Regions from separate parts of the Streptomyces sp. NPDC005963 genome, predicted to be linked through region 1. Evidence: riboswitches for the same ligand, from Rfam matches in the RefSeq annotation. Region 1 holds a riboswitch; each other region holds the start of a gene.

The links. Region 1 has a riboswitch for cyclic di-AMP ahead of ABZ348_RS11245 (M23 family metallopeptidase). Riboswitches for the same ligand answer to the same signal wherever they lie in the genome.
Positions count from the first base shown of each region.
Region 2: another riboswitch for cyclic di-AMP. It lies ahead of ABZ348_RS13580 (M23 family metallopeptidase); the one in region 1 lies ahead of ABZ348_RS11245 (M23 family metallopeptidase).
Region 3: another riboswitch for cyclic di-AMP. It lies ahead of ABZ348_RS05855 (C40 family peptidase); the one in region 1 lies ahead of ABZ348_RS11245 (M23 family metallopeptidase).

Region 1 is NZ_JBEXVD010000005.1:359,584-364,987, reverse strand. Features, by position in the region: gene trmB (tRNA (guanosine(46)-N7)-methyltransferase TrmB) at 1-24, shown strand, start outside; gene ABZ348_RS11250 (PrsW family intramembrane metalloprotease) at 314-1,609, shown strand; gene ABZ348_RS11245 (M23 family metallopeptidase) at 1,970-2,995, opposite strand; cyclic di-AMP (ydaO/yuaA leader) riboswitch at 3,007-3,163, opposite strand; gene ABZ348_RS11240 (PP2C family protein-serine/threonine phosphatase) at 3,516-4,643, opposite strand; tRNA gene ABZ348_RS11235 (tRNA-Met) at 4,873-4,946, opposite strand; gene ABZ348_RS11230 (TipAS antibiotic-recognition domain-containing protein) at 5,131-5,404, opposite strand, start outside.
Region 2 is NZ_JBEXVD010000007.1:182,273-187,676, reverse strand. Features, by position in the region: gene ABZ348_RS13590 (pitrilysin family protein) at 167-1,522, shown strand; gene ABZ348_RS13585 (pitrilysin family protein) at 1,549-2,916, shown strand; cyclic di-AMP (ydaO/yuaA leader) riboswitch at 3,164-3,326, shown strand; gene ABZ348_RS13580 (M23 family metallopeptidase) at 3,339-4,244, shown strand; gene ABZ348_RS13575 (HPr family phosphocarrier protein) at 4,402-4,683, opposite strand; gene ABZ348_RS13570 (GNAT family N-acetyltransferase) at 5,043-5,404, shown strand, end outside.
Region 3 is NZ_JBEXVD010000002.1:595,149-600,552, reverse strand. Features, by position in the region: gene ABZ348_RS05865 (NlpC/P60 family protein) at 1-552, opposite strand, end outside; gene ABZ348_RS05860 (hypothetical protein) at 809-1,162, shown strand; gene ABZ348_RS05855 (C40 family peptidase) at 1,385-2,425, opposite strand; cyclic di-AMP (ydaO/yuaA leader) riboswitch at 2,488-2,652, opposite strand; gene ABZ348_RS05850 (ATP-binding cassette domain-containing protein) at 2,977-4,617, opposite strand; gene pcrA (DNA helicase PcrA) at 4,964-5,404, shown strand, end outside.

The DNA of each region.
Region 1 (5,404 bases):
CGCCGGGTCGAACAGGACGCTTAGGGCCTTCTCGTCCCTTCTGGTTGCCCGCTTCCGGGTGCTGGTTCCTGAAACGGCATCGCCAGGTGTCACCGCCCGTCGTTAGGGTCGTTGGGTGTCCGAGCCGCTCCCCCAGCACCAGCAACCACATCAACCGCCCCACCCCACCGCCCATCCGCCGCCCCGTCCGCACTGGGGTCCGGATGCGGGCCCCCCGCCCGGATCCGCTCCCCCGTACGCCCGCCCCGCGCCGATCGGCGACCCGTACCCGGCCGGTCGTCCTGTTGCGCACCCCACCGGGCAGGGGCCAGCGGTGCCCGCGTACGACCCGCGGCAACCCGTCTTCGACGCGGTACCCGATCGTGCGCGCTGGCGCTACAAACCGCGCAGCGCCTCCCGGCTGTGGCAGAGCAAAGCGGTCCGAGCCGGAATCGTGATCACCCTGCTCGCCCTCTGCGCCCTCGTCATCCTGGCGCTGGTCCGCGAACAGACCGGGCCGGAGGGCTTCCTCGTCGGGCTCGGGCTCGCCACCCTTCCCGTACCCCTGTTGCTCGCCGCCTTCCGCTGGTTGGACCGGGTGGAACCGGGACCCTGGCGGAATCTGATCTTCGCCTTCGCCTGGGGCGCCTTCGCCGCCGCGCTCGTCGCCATCACGGCGAACACCTTCGCCACCCGCTGGATCGCGACCGCCACCGCGGACCCCGCCGGTGCGGACACCTGGGGAGCGACCGTCGTGGCTCCGGTGGTCGAGGAGAGCGCAAAGGCCGTGGCGATCCTGCTGATCTTCATCTTCCGCCGCCGTGACTTCACCGGGATCGTCGACGGCGTCGTGGTCGCGGGCTTCACGTCGACGGGGTTCGCCTTCACCGAGAACATCCTCTACCTCGGCAACGCCTTCGGGGAGGACCAGGCGCTCGGCTCATCGGGCTTCACCTCGGTGACCGCGGCGACCTTCTTCGTACGGATCGTCATGTCGCCCTTCGCCCACCCCCTCTTCACGGTGCTGGCCGGCATCGGCTTCGGCATGGCGGCCCTCGCCACCCGCCGCCAGCGAATACGGCGGATCGTGCTGCCCCTGGTGGGGCTCGTCCTCTCGATGGGAGTGCACGCCCTGTGGAACGGCTCGGCCTCCCTGTTCGGACCGTGGGGCTTCTACGCGGTCTACGGAGCGTTCATGGTGCCCGCCTTCGCACTGCTGACCTGGCTGACGATCTGGACGCGCCAACGGGAACTGCGCACCATCGCCACCGAATTGCCCGCGTACGCGACCGCGGGCTGGCTCGCGCCCGCCGAACCGCTCGCCCTGGCCTCCATGAAGGCGCGCGGCATGGCCCGGAACGTGGTCCGACGCGCACAGGGCCCGGCCGCGGCGCACGCGGTCGCGGAGTACCAACGGTTCGCGACATCGTTGGCGTTCCTGCGCCACCGGGCCCGGCGGGGCGCGGCGGGTGCCGACTTCGTCGCCCGCGAACAGGAGTTGTTGCACCACATGTGGGAGCGCAAGGCGGTGGCGAGCCCGGCGCTGACCCATGCGGCACGGGCGACCGGCAAGGTGTGGGTGCCTCCACCGCACCGCGACTACGAGGGCTACAACCCCTATCGCGCCTGAACGGCGCGCGAAGGTCCCACCGACACGGTCCGCGCGCGAATCGCCCATCAACATCGACGGGCCGGGCTCCCCACGGCGGTGCGGCCCTCAGCGGTGCCCGAGACGGAAAAACCGGCAGCCCTGGCGTCGGGGGGTGTGCGCCAGGGCTGCCGGAGTTCAGTTGCCGGCCGTGCGAGCCGGTGCGTACGCCTTGAGGATGGCGGACGGAGCTTGAGGAGACCTTGTGCCCGACTGGGGCGGGCGGCCGTGGCCGCGCCGCTCATCGGGACGGATCGGGCACCACGGCGCGATCCGCGAACCCGTCCGCATCCACGGGGCGTTCGATCCCGCAGACACGGACACAGTCACGGGAGCTGTGGTTCAGACCCTCAGACCCTTGCCGCGCAGCCAGGACAGCGGGTCGATGTCCGAACCGCCGGCGGTCTTGACCTCAAGGTGGAGGTGCGCGGCGCTGACGTTGCCGGTGGCGCCGACGCGACCGATCATCTCGCCCGTGCCCACCTTCTGACCGGCGCTCACGTTCAGGGACGACAGGTGCGCGTACATGACCTCGGTGCCGTCGTTCAGCTTGAGGATGATCTGGTACCCGTACGCGGAGCCTGACCAGCCGGCCGACTTGATGGTTCCGCTGGTGACGGCCTTGAGCGGGGTGCCGGACGAGGCCGCCATGTCGAGGCCGGTGTGCTGGCCCGAGGACCACATCGGACCGGACTGACCGTAGGTGGCCGTGATGCGGTACGAGGAGAGGGGGAGCGAGAAGCTCTTGGCCAGCTTGGCGATGCGCTCGGCTTCGGCCTTCTTCTTGGCCTCCGCCTCGGCCTTCTTCTTCGCCTCGGCCGCCTTCTGCTTGACCTCTTCCGCGGCCTTCTTCGCGTCCGCTGCGGCCTTCACCGCGGCGGCCTTCTCAGCCGCCTTCTCAGCCGCGACCTTGGCTGCCGCAGCGGCGTTGGCCTGCTGCTGCTCCGCCTGCTGGAGGATGCGGGAGCGCAGTGCCTCACCGGCACCGGACTGCTCGGAGCCGACTTCCTGCCCCGCGAGTCCCATCGCCGCGTACGAGGCGGACTGGTCGACCTCGGGGGCGTCGTCGGACGTCAGAGAGTCGGGAAGGCTCTCGGAGATGGCGTCGGGAAGGGATATGGAGACGGCGGGCTTGTTCTGCGCGGTGGCCATGCCACCTGCACCGACCGCCGCGATCACACCGACACCGAGCACCGTGGAGCTACGGGCGAATCCGCCCCGCTGCTTCATGACCCGGTGCTTGTGACGACCGCGCGGGCGGACCGTCTCGGCGGTGGGGTTCCACTCGCCGGTGGAGCGGGCTGCACCCTCTTCACTGAAGACGCCGGATTTGAACGGTGCTTCCGGGGCAGGACTGTTAGACGCCACTGAGGCGTGCTCCTTTCCTTCCTTCTCGCCTACCGGGTTAGCTGACGGGTTCGGAGCAGGAAGGTCTCCTACGAGCGTCTTCGACCGCGAACTGCACGGCAGAATATGCCCGATTCACCCCAATTAGTGGTTCCCCGGTTCCCTTGCGGAATTCGGCGCATGAGCACGGCGCCGTCCTGACGACGGCTGGGACGACCGCGCTGCGTTATCGAACGTTAATAGACACCTGGACTTTATTCCAAGCTCTTCTGAGTGATCTTTAATCTCTTTGCCACAGACTTAACCGGACACAAGCGGCCGGATTCGGGCGACTTGAACGTGCCGGGGTATGCATCATCACCCTGACTGTTCGTCAAATGTTATGCGCATGGCTCCCCTTCAATCACGGAGAGTGCGCGAGCTTGTTGCTGCCCTCTTCTCGTGGCAACCCGATCGGCTGGAGGCTCGCAACCGAATATCGGTCCGGGATCGGCCAGGTGCATCCAAGCAGCACCCGCCCGGGGCGCCCGAGTGCTCGGTCTCAAGGACCGCGCTCCCGCCGCTGCGCGCGCCCTTCCGCCGGCCTGGCCACCGCCAGCAGCGCCATGTCATCGACGCTGCCGCCTCCGGTGTGCCTGCGGACATCGTCGAGGAGGGCGTCCAGGAGTTCTCCCGGGCCCGGGAACTGCCGTCCGTTGAGCCGCTCGGCCGGGTCGTAGAACAGTCCCGCCCCGTCCCGTGCCTCGGAGAGGCCGTCGGTGTAGAGCAGCAGGGTCGCGCCCGGCGGCAACGGGTACTCCTCCGCCCGATCGGGCCAGGACCCCAGATCGCCCATCGACAGCGGAAGGGAGGGCTCGGTGGGCGGGAGACCTTCCAACAGGCCGTCCGGGTGGAGCAGCAACGGCTCGGGGTGTCCCCGGTTCACCATGCGGACGATGCCCGCCCCGCGCGGGATCTCCGCGAGCACGGCCGTGGTGAAGGTCTCCTTGGCGTCGAGGCTCTCCCTCCGGTTAGCCTCGCGCGTCAGCGCGCGCTCCAGCCGCTGGACGACCCCCTCCAACGAACTCTCCTGCTCCGCCGCCTCCCGGAAGGCTCCGATCGCCACGGCGACCGTCTCCACCGCCCCCAGCCCCTTGCCCCGCACGTCCCCCACCACCAGCCGTACGCCGTGCGGCGTCTCCTGCACGGCAAAGAGGTCACCGCCGATGAAGGCGTCCTCGACCGCGGCCTCATACCGCGCGGCGACCCGCAGACCGCCGATGTCCTCCGCGGGGGTGGGCAACACCGCCCGCTGGGCGGCTTCGGCGATCACCCGGGCGGACGCCAACCGCTCGCTGCTGCGCTGGATCACCCAGTTGATCAGCAGCGCGAGACCGGAGACCGTGACCACCGTGATCATCTCGGTGTATGTGGTGGGCTCGGCGAGCGTGTCCTTGGCGTAGTGGAGCCCGATGACCCCGACCATGGCCGCGCCACCCGTCAGCAGGGTCGACAGCCAGGAGAAGAAGGGGGCGGCGAACAGCGGAGCCGCCGCGAACATGGGCGCGGCGGTGAACATCGGCGGGGTCAGTGCATCGAAGACCACACCGCCGACGATCATCAGGACGGGCAGCGTACGGACGAAGCGCCAGGTGCCCAATCCGAGGTGCTGTTGCTCCTGCTGCCCCAAGACTGCTCTCCTGCCCGGTCCGCCCACGGCTGCGGACACGGTTCCCGCGCCCCCCTCATGCTGGCCGCAACCGGGTCGGGTGGCGAGCCGCCGTCGTCCAACCGGGCGATGCCCCCATAAATGCGACGACCGAATGCGACCGGATCCGACGGCCGCCCACGAACGCAAAGAGCACGGGAAAATGCATTAGCCCGGCACTCAAAAGAGTGCCGGGCTAATGTCTTACTAGTAGCGGGGACAGGATTTGAACCTGCGACCTCTGGGTTATGAGCCCAGCGAGCTACCGAGCTGCTCCACCCCGCGCCGTTGAACACAACCTTACGCTATCCGGAGCAAGATCAACTCCAATAGTGACGAGGGTCTGCCGCGCGCCGGGGAGAACCGGTACGGACGGCAGCATTCCGTCCGCCATCCGCCTAGCTTCCCCGGAGCGCCGACCCGATTCTCCGTGCCCGGTCATCGCCAGGATGCGTCCGGTTCGCCGTGCTCAGTCATCGCTGAGGTGCCGCTCCCCGTACGCCCGCATCGCATCGCGAACGAACGCCGCCGTCCCCGTTCCGTGCCGGTCGTAGGTGGCGGTGAACCGCGCGTCCGCCACGTACATGTCCCCCAACCCGATGAAGTGGGACTTCGACGGCGCCTCCACCAGCGAAAGCCACTCGTACTGCCGCCGGGCGATCGCCTGCACCGCATCGTCCTCGGCGGCCAGTCCGTCCCGGAGCGCGCGGGCGAAGTCCTCGGCGATCGAGGTCTGCTGCGCC
Region 2 (5,404 bases), on a different contig from region 1:
GCTCCTTCACGTACCGGATCGGGAACTGATGCCGACCATTGTGGACCGTCCCACTGACAACGCCGACCGCGACCCGGGAACTTCGCCAGGTGTCAGCCCGCTTGCATACAGTGGCAGTGCTGCGAAGACAACCAACAGCATCGCGATCGAAGGGACGTACATGCCCATGGGTCATACGGCCACAGCGCAGGCCGGTTCGGGCGGCCTGACAGCGACGGAGCACCGATTGGCCAACGGCCTGCGGGTGGTGCTCTCCGAGGACCACCTGACCCCGGTCGCCGCGGTCTGCCTCTGGTACGACGTCGGCTCGCGCCACGAGGTCAAGGGCCGCACGGGCCTCGCCCACCTCTTCGAGCACTTGATGTTCCAGGGCTCGAAGCAGGTCCACGGCAACGGCCACTTCGAGCTGGTGCAGGGTGCCGGCGGTTCGCTGAACGGCACCACGAGCTTCGAGCGCACGAACTACTTCGAGACCATGCCCACGCACCAGCTGGAGCTCGCGCTCTGGCTGGAGGCCGACCGCATGGGCTCGCTGCTGGCCGCGCTCGACGACGAATCGATGGAGAACCAGCGGGACGTCGTGAAGAACGAGCGCCGCCAGCGCTACGACAACGTCCCGTACGGCACCGCCTTCGAACGGCTGACCGCCCTCGCCTACCCCGAGGGCCACCCGTACCACCACACCCCCATCGGCTCCATGGCCGATCTGGACGCGGCGACCCTGGAGGACGCCCGCGCCTTCTTCCGCACGTACTACGCGCCGAACAACGCGGTCCTGTCGGTCGTCGGGGACATCGACCCCGAGCAGACCCTCGCCTGGATCGAGAAGTACTTCGGTTCCATCGCCTCCCACGACGGCAAGCAGCCACCACGCGACGGCTCCCTCCCGGAGAACATCGGCCGCCAGCTGCGCGAGGTCATCGAGGAGGAGGTGCCCGCCCGTGCGCTGATGGCCGCCTACCGGCTGCCGCACGACGGCACCCGCGAGTGCGACGCCGTGGACATCGCGCTGACCGTCCTCGGCGGCGGCGAGTCCTCCCGGCTCCACAACCGTCTGGTGCGCCGTGACCAGACGGCTGTGGCGGCCGGCTTCGGGCTGCTGCGCCTGGCCGGGGCGCCGTCCCTGGGCTGGCTGGACGTCAAGACCTCCGGGGGAGTGGAGGTTCCGCAGATCGAGTCCGCCGTCGACGAGGAGCTCGCGCGCTTCGGCGATGAGGGCCCCACGCCCGAGGAGATGGAGCGCGCTCAGGCACAGCTGGAGCGCGAGTGGCTTGACCGCCTCTCCACCGTCGCGGGCCGCGCCGACGAACTCTGCCGGTACGCGGTGCTCTTCGGCGACCCCCAACTGGCGCTGACGGCCGTGGACCGCGTTCTGAGCGTCACCGCGGACGAGGTGCGGGCGATCGCCAAGGCCCGACTGCGCCCGGACAACAGGGCGGTGCTGGTGTACGAACCGCTGCCGGCCCCGACGCAGGACGCCGCGGACGAGCAGAACGACGCAGAAGAGGGGGCGGACCAGTGACCGATGCAGCGCAGGCGCTGACCACCATGGAGTTCCACCCGCAGCCCCAGCCGGGGGAGGCCAGGCCCTGGGCCTTCCCCGCTCCCGACCGCGGGAGCCTGCCCAACGGCCTGACCGTGCTGCGCTGTCACCGTCCCGGCCAGCAGGTCGTGGCCGTGGAGATCTCCCTCGACGCACCGCTGGACGCCGAGCCCGAGGGCCTGGACGGCGTCGCCACCATCATGGCGCGCGCCCTCTCGGAGGGCACCGACAAGCGTTCGGCCGAGGAGTTCGCCGCCGAGTTGGAGCGCTGCGGTGCCACCCTGGACGCCCACGCGGACCATGCCGGGGTCCGGGTCTCCCTGGAAGTGCCCGTGTCCCGGCTGCTGAAGGCGCTGGGCCTGTTGGCCGAGGCCCTGCGCGCGCCCGCGTTCGCGGACAGCGAGATCGAGCGGCTGGTGCGCAACCGTCTGGACGAGATCCCGCACGAGACGGCGAACCCCGGTCGACGGGCCGCCAAGGAGCTGTACAAGCAGCTGTTCCCGCCCACGCTGCGGATGTCGCGTCCTCGGCTCGGCACCGAGGAGACGATCTCCCGGATCGACTCCGCGGCCGTACGCGCCTTCTTCGACGCGCATGTGCGCCCCGCCACCGCCACCGCGGTCGTCGTCGGTGACCTCACCGACGTCGACGTCGACGCCGTCCTCGCCGAAACCCTCGGCGATTGGTCGGGCGACAGCGGCGCGCCCCGACCGGTGCCTGCGATCAGCGGTGACGACCGGGGGCGCGTCGTCATCGTGGACCGGCCGGGTGCCGTGCAGACCCAACTGCTCATCGGCCGGGTCGGCGCGGACCGGCACGACCGGGTGTGGCCGGCGCAGGTCCTCGGGACGTACTGCCTGGGCGGCACGCTCACCTCGCGACTGGACCGGGTGCTGCGCGAGGAGAAGGGCTACACGTACGGCGTCAGGGCCTTCGGCCAGGTCCTGCGGTCGACCGCCGACGGCACGGGCGCGTCCCTGCTGGGCATCAGCGGTTCGGTGGACACGCCCAACACCGGGCCGGCGCTCGACGACCTGTGGAAGGTGCTGCGCACCCTCGCGGCCGAGGGCCTGACGGAAACCGAACGCGATGTCGCCGTCCAGAACCTGGTGGGTGTCGCTCCGCTGAAGTACGAGACCGCGGCTTCGGTGGCGGGCACCCTCGCCGACCAGGTGGAGCAGCACCTCGCGGACGACTACCAGGCCCAGTTGTATCGGCGGCTCGCCCAGACGGGCACCGTGGAGGCGACCGCCGCCGTGGTCAACGCCTTCCCGGAGGACCGTCTCGTCACGGTCCTCGTCGGTGACGCCGCCCAGATCGAGGAGCCGGTGCGCGCCCTCGGCATCGGCGAAGTGACCGTGGTGTCGGGCTGATTGACCGCTTCCGGCGGAAGCCGGTCCGCGTGTGGAAGAAGGGTCCCGGCGGCCGTGTGTCGTCGGGGCCCTTCGCCGCTTCGGCGGCGGTGCTGCGAACAGGCAGGAAACCTGTCCGTTTTACGGGGAAGGCCACCGTCTCGACTGTGGCGTGATTAACAAAAGAGCCGGTCTGTTTGGCGCCTGGCGGCCCGTCGGCTTAGCGTCAGTGCGGCTGTTCGCCGGCAGTACGCCGCATCCGCGGCACGGACAGCCATCGCCGAGTCCCCGTCAGACGTGAGTCTGGGGAGCCGGGGACCCAGGTCCCTTGGGGTGAATCGGGTGCCTTCGCCACTGTGCGGAGGGGCTCGTAGGAGACCTTCCTGCTCCGAACCCGTCAGCTAACCCGGTAGGCGAGAAGGAAGGAAAGGAACAGCCTCTTCATGGCGCTCGCCCGTTCCACCGGGAGACACCGTGCCCCGGGCCGCAAGACGCGTACGAGTGCGGGATTCGCCTCCGCCGCGGCCCTCGCCACCACCGGAGTCGTCGGGACCCTCGCCGGTCCGGCCCTGGCCGTCGATGACGGTTCCTTCGCCTCCGACGCCGGATCGGTCGCCAAGCCGGACGCCGACACCGCAGAAGGTGCAGACGGTACGGGCGAGACCTCCACGGGTGCCACACCGGTGACGCTGGACGCGGGCGTGACCGGCTCAGCGGGTTCCGCCGTCGTCCAGGCGAGGACCCAGCACACCATGACCGCGCAGATGCTGTCCGCGCACTCGCTGTCGGACGAGGTCGCCGACCAGGCCGTCATCCAAAAGCGCGAGGCGCTGGCCCGGATGGAGGCGGCTGCCGAGGCCCGGCGCAAGGCGGAGGCCCGCGCCAACGAGATACGCGAGGCCAAGGAGCGCGCGGCCCGTGAGGCGGAGCGCCAGCGGCTGAACGCCTTCCGGCTGCCGATCGCCGGATCCCATGTCACCACGGACTACCGTGCGGGCGGCTCGCAGTGGTCGTCCGGCAGCCACTCCGGCATCGACTTCCACGCCTCCACGGGCACCCCGGTGGTGGCCGTGGGCGCGGGGACGGTCGTCGAGGCGGGCTGGGGCGGGGCGTACGGCTACAACGTGGTCCTCAAGATGAACGACGGTTCGTACACGCAGTACGGGCACCTGTCCTCGCTGAGCGTCTCCGTGGGGCGGAGCGTGATGCCGGGTGACCAACTCGGCCGCGCCGGCTCCACGGGCAACTCCACGGGGGCGCATCTGCACTTCGAGGCCCGGACGAGCGCCGACTACGGGTCGGACGTCAATCCGCTCGCGTATCTGCGTGCCCACGGTGTGAAGATCTGACCGCACGGCACGGCCTGCACTGCACGGCCTGCACCGCACGACGGCCGGGCGAAGGTCACCGCGGATTGAGGTGCGCTGCCGGGGCGGGTAAGCCCGGCAATGGACCCACCGGCGGGCCGCACGGAGTGTCGAGAGCCGCGGCGTCAGCGTGCTCGGGTCAGACCGTCTCGGGAAGTTCGTCCAGACCTTCGGCCACCAGCTTCGCCAGCCGGTCGAGCGCCTCGTCGGCCCCGGGCGCGTCCGAAGCGAGGACGATCTCTTCGCCGCCCTGTGCGCCCAGTCCGAGGACGGCGAGCATGGAGGCGGCGTTGACCGGGTTGTCATCGGCCTTGGCGATCGTCACGGGGACGCCGGAGGCCGTGGCGGCACGGACGAAGATGGAGGCGGGACGGGCGTGAAGGCCCTCGGCCCAGCCGACGTTGACGCGGCGCTCAGCCATGGTGTTGCCCTTCGGGTTCAACGGTTGTCTAGACCAGTCTCTCACGCTGCCCCCTGCCGGAGGCGGTATCCGGAGCCGTGGCGCGTGCCCTCCGGGTCGGTGGGGCGGGGTGGTGGGTGCCGCTCGCGCGCACCCCAAGGACGTCGATCTTCCATCGCATCGGAAGGGTCCATTCCATATCCGGATCCCCACTCCGGCCACCTGACAGCGCCCTGCGAATCCACTCCCACGGCCGTCCATGGACGGGCCCCGCGCCCCACCCGCTCCCTGTGCTCCCGGTCGCACGCCGACGAAGATCGGCCGTCGCGGAGTGTGCCGGGTAGCCCTCGCGATCCGTCGGCGAGCTTTAGGCTGCCGTCATGCAGACCCCGCCCGAGCACGCGTACCCCGATCACTGGGAAGCGGATGTGGTGCTGCGTGACGGCGCCACCGCGCGCATCAGACCGATCACCACCGAGGACGCGGACCGTCTGGTCAGCTTCTACGAACAGGTCTCGGACGAATCCAAGTACTACCGCTTCTTCGCCCCCTACCCCCGGCTGTCCGCCAAGGACGTGCACCGCTTCACCCACCACGACTACGTGGACCGGGTGGGGCTCGCCGTCACCGTCGGCGGCGAGTTCATCGCCACCGTCCGCTATGACCGCATCGACGCCCGCGGGCGCCCCGCCAGCGCGCCCGCCGACGAGGCGGAAGTCGCGTTCCTCGTCCAGGACGCACA
Region 3 (5,404 bases), on a different contig from region 1:
CGCGTCCTCGTGGGTGCGGAGCGCCACGCTGCGGCGGCTCGCCTGCTTCCGTAGCGCCGCGACGTCCTTCGCCTGCTGTTCCGCGGACGCCACGGTCGCTGCCTGTCGGTCGCCGATGTGCGCGGCGAATGCGGCCCGCCGGAGGTACTCGTCCGGGTCCGAGGTGAAGGCGACCGCAAGACCGGGTGCGACGCCCCCGGTCCGGTGCTGCGCGGCGGCGATGGAGCCGAGGAGCCGGCGGGTGGTGTTGAGCCGCTCAACCTCGCGTACGGCCGCGTCCCGCAGCTGGTCGAGCGCCATGTGTTCCCGGGCCACTGCCTGCCGAGCCAGCTCCTGGCGCTCCGCCGCGGCCGTGGCCTCCCGCTGGAGACTGTCGACCTCGGCCCTGAGCTGTGCGGGGGTGGGTGCGGGGGCGGCCTGGCCGCTGCCCTGGAACGCGGTGGCGGTTGCGGTTCCGACGAGTGCGAGAACGCCGGCCGTGCGGACGGCTGAGCCGGTGAGCAGATGCTGCTGGGACTTTCGGGGCTTGCGGTGCTGATGATGCGCGGCCACGAGAGCGTCCACGTCCTTCCGTGAGGCCGGTCGGGGGGAACCGGAGGCGGGAGGTCGCCTGGGCCAGGACCGTATGCCCGAGATGACGGAAGAAGGGGGCCATGGGCTGAATGTGGTTGAAGCTGTCTGTCTCGCACCTATTTCTGGAGTGGTTCGCCCGATGGGTGTGACCCACTTCGTACCCCCATGACCGATACGGCGAATGAGGTACACCTGACCCGAGGGTGGTGATATGGGGAGGGTTAGGCTCCGCCCCATGGACGTACTCATCAATGTCTTCGTCGCGCTGCACATCATCGGTATCGCTTCTCTCCTGGGTGGATTCCTCACCCAGATGAAGTCGATATCTACTGGTACCGCACGTTTCACCCCGGCCATGCTGCACGGCGCGCTGACCATGCTGGTCACCGGCGTCGCACTGGTGGGCCTCAACCAGGCCGACGGCGAGACCGTGAACAACATCAAGATCGGCATCAAGATGGCGGTGCTGGTCGTGATCCTGGGGCTGGTGTACGTCAAGCGGGACGAGGAGACCGTCGAGAAGGGGCTGTTCGCCGCCGTCGGCGGACTGACGGTCGTGAATATCTTCATCGCCACCGTCTGGACCTGACGGCCCGCGGCACTCACGGCAGCGAGCCGCCCGCACCCCAGAAAGACCCGGTCTGCGAGGGCAGCCCTGCCGGAACGGGCCGCCCCGGTCCGCCCGACCGGGACGGGCCGACCCCTTCGGACCGGCCGGAACAGGCCGAACGGACCGGCCGGACCATGAGGTCGTGATCAACCGGAGCAGAACGATGGAAGCGGTCCGCGCGACGACGGACCCGCCGCGGCGTCAGGCCGGTCGGACGATCCCCCGGATCGGCATGGTGTAGATCGACTCCTCACGCACCTCCACGTGGTGGTCCACCCCCGGCTGCGGCGCGTGGATCATTCTGTCGCCGCCGACGGAGATGCCCACATGGCTGCTGTCGTCATAGAAGAAGACCAGATCACCGGGACGCAGTGCGCCCATGTCCACCTGCCGGCCGACATCTGCCTGCTCCCGGGCGGTACGGGGGAGGTCCACCCCCGCCGTTCTCCACGCGGCCCGGGTGAGCCCCGAACAGTCATAGGAACGCGGTCCCGTCGCACCCCGCACATAGGGCTTGCCCAACTGGGCCCGGGCGAAGGCGAGCACCCCGTCCGCAGGAGCCGCACCCCAGGCCGAGCCGGGGTGCTGCTGACGCTGCCGCTCCAGACGCTTCAGTTCCGCTTCCTCCGCGGCCCGGGCCATCGCCGTGTGTCTGGCCTCCTCCTGGGAGATGCGCCACGCCTCGGCGGCCATCTCCTGTTCGACGGCCGCGAACCGCGCTCTGGTCTCGGCGTCTCCCCGCCACAACAGGGAGCGCGCCTCGGCCAGCTTCGACTGCACCTGCTGCTTTCCCGTACGGAGGGCGCTCGGGGGGCGGGGGAGCGAGGTGGGCAGGCCGGTCGCGAACGGCGGTTCGGTGGGCCCGGTCGATGGGGCCGTCCCGTCGACGGTCGCGCCGCGCTGCCCCTCGTCCGGCCCCGCCGAGAGGTCTCTTCGGGTGCCGTCGGATACGGTCGCCGCCTCGCCGTGCTGCGCCCCTGCGGAACCCAGGGCTCTGCCCATCTGCCTGAGGCGCTCCGCGCGCCGGGCGTAGGCCGACCGCAACTCCTCGACCTCCCGGCGTTCTTCGGCTGCTGCCTGCTGTGCCGCTCCCCGGGGGCGGGTTTCCGAACCGGCCTTTCGGTAGAGGGCGTCGATCTTCTGCTGGACTTCCTCCACGGAGGGCGTCCGGTCATCCGCCGCCTGCGCGTCCTGCGCCGGGAGGAGCCCGACGGAAGCGATGGCTGCCGTGGTGAGCCCCACGGCCGTTGAGGGTTTTACGTTGCGACTTCGGGCCTTGCGATGCGACACCAAGGGCCGGCATCTCCTTCTTCCGTAGGTCGCCTACCGGGTTGGCTGGAGGGCTCGGGCGGACGGAAGCGCCCTACGGGCCTGCGCACGAACAGGCCCGATTCACCCCGGTGCTGCACGGTGGTTCCCCGGCTCCGGTCTCCCATGGGGGTGGAGACCGAATGCGGCGTGGCTGCCCGATCGGCGTGGATCGCCGCAGTGGTGCGGGCTGCCTGAGCCAGCACGCTAGCCAAACCGTGTGGCTGCTGTGAAGATTGGTGTTCGATTTGTCCGATACATTTTCGTGACCTTTTCATTCGGTGTGCCGTCGAGCTCGGATGATTACCTTTCGCATCCGTATCGGTTCCAGGAGTGACCGAACGTGGCCTTCTGCGGTATTTGTGCAGGCTGAAGCGTTCGATCGGGCGACCGAATCAGGCCAGGGCGCCCACAGCCGACGCCTATGGGCCGCGATCGGGATGCGCGACGGGCCGAGACGAGACGCGACGGGCCGGGACTGCTGTCTAACACCCCGGCTCCTCGACCAGCCCCTCGGTCAGCCCCTCACCGTCCAGGCTCCACCAGCGGGTGATGTCCAACTCCCCGAGGAACGCCCGGTCATGGCTGGCGACGATCAACGCGCCGCGATAGCCGGCCAACGCCTGGGTGAGCTGGGTGACGCTGGCGAGGTCGAGACTGTTCGTGGGTTCATCCAGCATCAACAACTGCGGAGCGGGGTCGGCCAGCAGGAGCGCAGCCAACGCGGCCCGAAGGCGTTCACCCCCGGAGAGCGTCCGCACCTGCTGCTCGGCCCGGGCGCCCCGGAAGAGAAAGCGGGCCAGCTGGGCCCGGATCGCGTTGTCGGTCGCGGTGGGCGCCAACCGGGCCACGTTCTGGGCGATCGTACGGTCGTCGTCGAGGACGTCCAGGCGCTGCGGCAGATGGCGCATCGGTACGTGCACGGACACCGGGTCCGCCGCATCCACCCCGACCGGGGTGAGCCCTCCGCCGATGGTGCGCAGCAGCGTCGTCTTGCCCGCGCCGTTCCCGCCGAGCAGGGCGATGCGTTGCGGCCCGTGCACGTCGACGGCATCGATCACCGCGCCCGTCCGCAGCCTCAGCCCCCGCAGGCTCAGGACGCTCCGCCCCGGGGGCACGGCCGTGGCGGGCAGGTCGAGCCGGATGGTCGAGTCCTCGCGCACCTGCGCCTCGGCCCGGTCCAATCGCTCCCGCGCCACAGTCAGCCGCTCCTCGTGGACGCCGCGCTCCTTGCCAGCCGCGACCTGGGCCGAACGCTTCTTGGCCTGCATGGTCGTCTTGTCCAGCCGGTTGTCCGCATACATCTTCTTCCCGTACCGGACACTGCGGGCCCGCCGCGTCTGGGCCCGGTCCAGCTCCCTCTTCTCCCGTGTCACCTGCGCCTCGGCGGCCTGGACCATACGGGTGGCGGCCTCCTGCTCGATGGCGATGGCGCTGCGGTAGGCGCTCAGGGCGCCCGTGAAGACCCGTACCTGCGAGCTCCGCAGCTCGGCGATCTGATCCACCCGTTCCAGCAGCTGCCGATCGTGGCTGACGACGATCACCGTGCCGGCGTGGCCGTCGAGGGCCGTCGACAGACGTCGACGGGCGGCCCGGTCGAGGTTGTTCGTCGGCTCGTCCAGCAGCAGCACCCGTGGACGGGCCAGCAGGAGCGCGGCCAGCGACAGCAGTACGGCCTCGCCGCCCGAGACCTCGCCCACCGTGCGATCGAGCCCGATGCGGCCGAGGCCGAGCTGGTCCAGGAGGGCCAGGGTTCGCTCCTCGACGTCCCAGTCGTCGCCGACGGCGTCGAACAGCTCCGGGCGGGCGTCACCGCCTTCGATGGCGTGCAGGGCGGCGCGCGTGCCCGCGATGCCGAGGACCTCGTCCACACGCCGTCCGGTGGCCAGCGTCAGATCCTGCGGGAGGTATCCGACCTCCCCTTCGACCCGGACAGTGCCGCTCGTGGGAGTGAGCAGACCGGCGATCAACCGGAGCAAGGTGGACTTGCCGCTGCCGTTGTCGCCGACCAGCCCGGTACGGCCGGTGCCCAGCGCACAGGACACCTCGGCGAGCACGGCGGTGCCCTCCGGCCAGGCGAACGACAGACGGGAACAGACGACGGAAGCGGGAAGGGGACGAGACATCAGCGGATCTCCACCATCGACGAGCCAATAGGGCTGCACAGGGAGATGCCGTGCACCGCGGACCACGGCACAGGGGGAGAACGCAGAGGGGAGATCGCCGGACGAGGGGAGCGTCGGCTCCCGGGCAGCTCGCTTCTGAGGTCGCGCTCGTGCACACCGGAAGTGCGGGGCACGGCATCTCGAACCTCAGCGACGCAACGGCCTCTCCTCACGGCGACAACAGATACGCGAGCGACGCTACACGGCCGCCAGGGCCCCGCCAACGCAATTCTTCGCCGCCCGTGACCCCCCGGATCGGCCGGTGCGGGCCCGGGTTGTCAGTGGGGCGGCCTAGACTCGGAGAGCGATGAGCAGCCTCTTTGACGAAGACTTCTTGGCGAACCTCCAGCACGCCGCGCAGGAGCCCCCGCCGCCCGAGGACCACGACGGCCATGAGGACCCCGAGGGCCACACCCGGGAGGAGATCCCCGACGATCTCTTCCAGGGTGCCTTCGACGTACCCCCCGCCCGGGACGCGTACCACCGGGACGGCGCGCCGCGCACCGTGGTGGACCCGGAGGCCCTCCTGGACGGGCTGAACGACCAGCAGCGAGCCGCCGTCGTGCACACGGGCTCCCCGCTGCTCATCGTCGCCGGTGCGGGTTCGGGCAAGACCCGGGTTCTGACGCACCGGATCGCGCATCTGCTGGGGAGCCGTTCCGTGCACCCCGGGCAGATACTGGCGATCACCTTCACCAACAAGGCCGCCGGCGAGATGAAGGAGCGCGTCGAGCAACTGGTCGGGCCG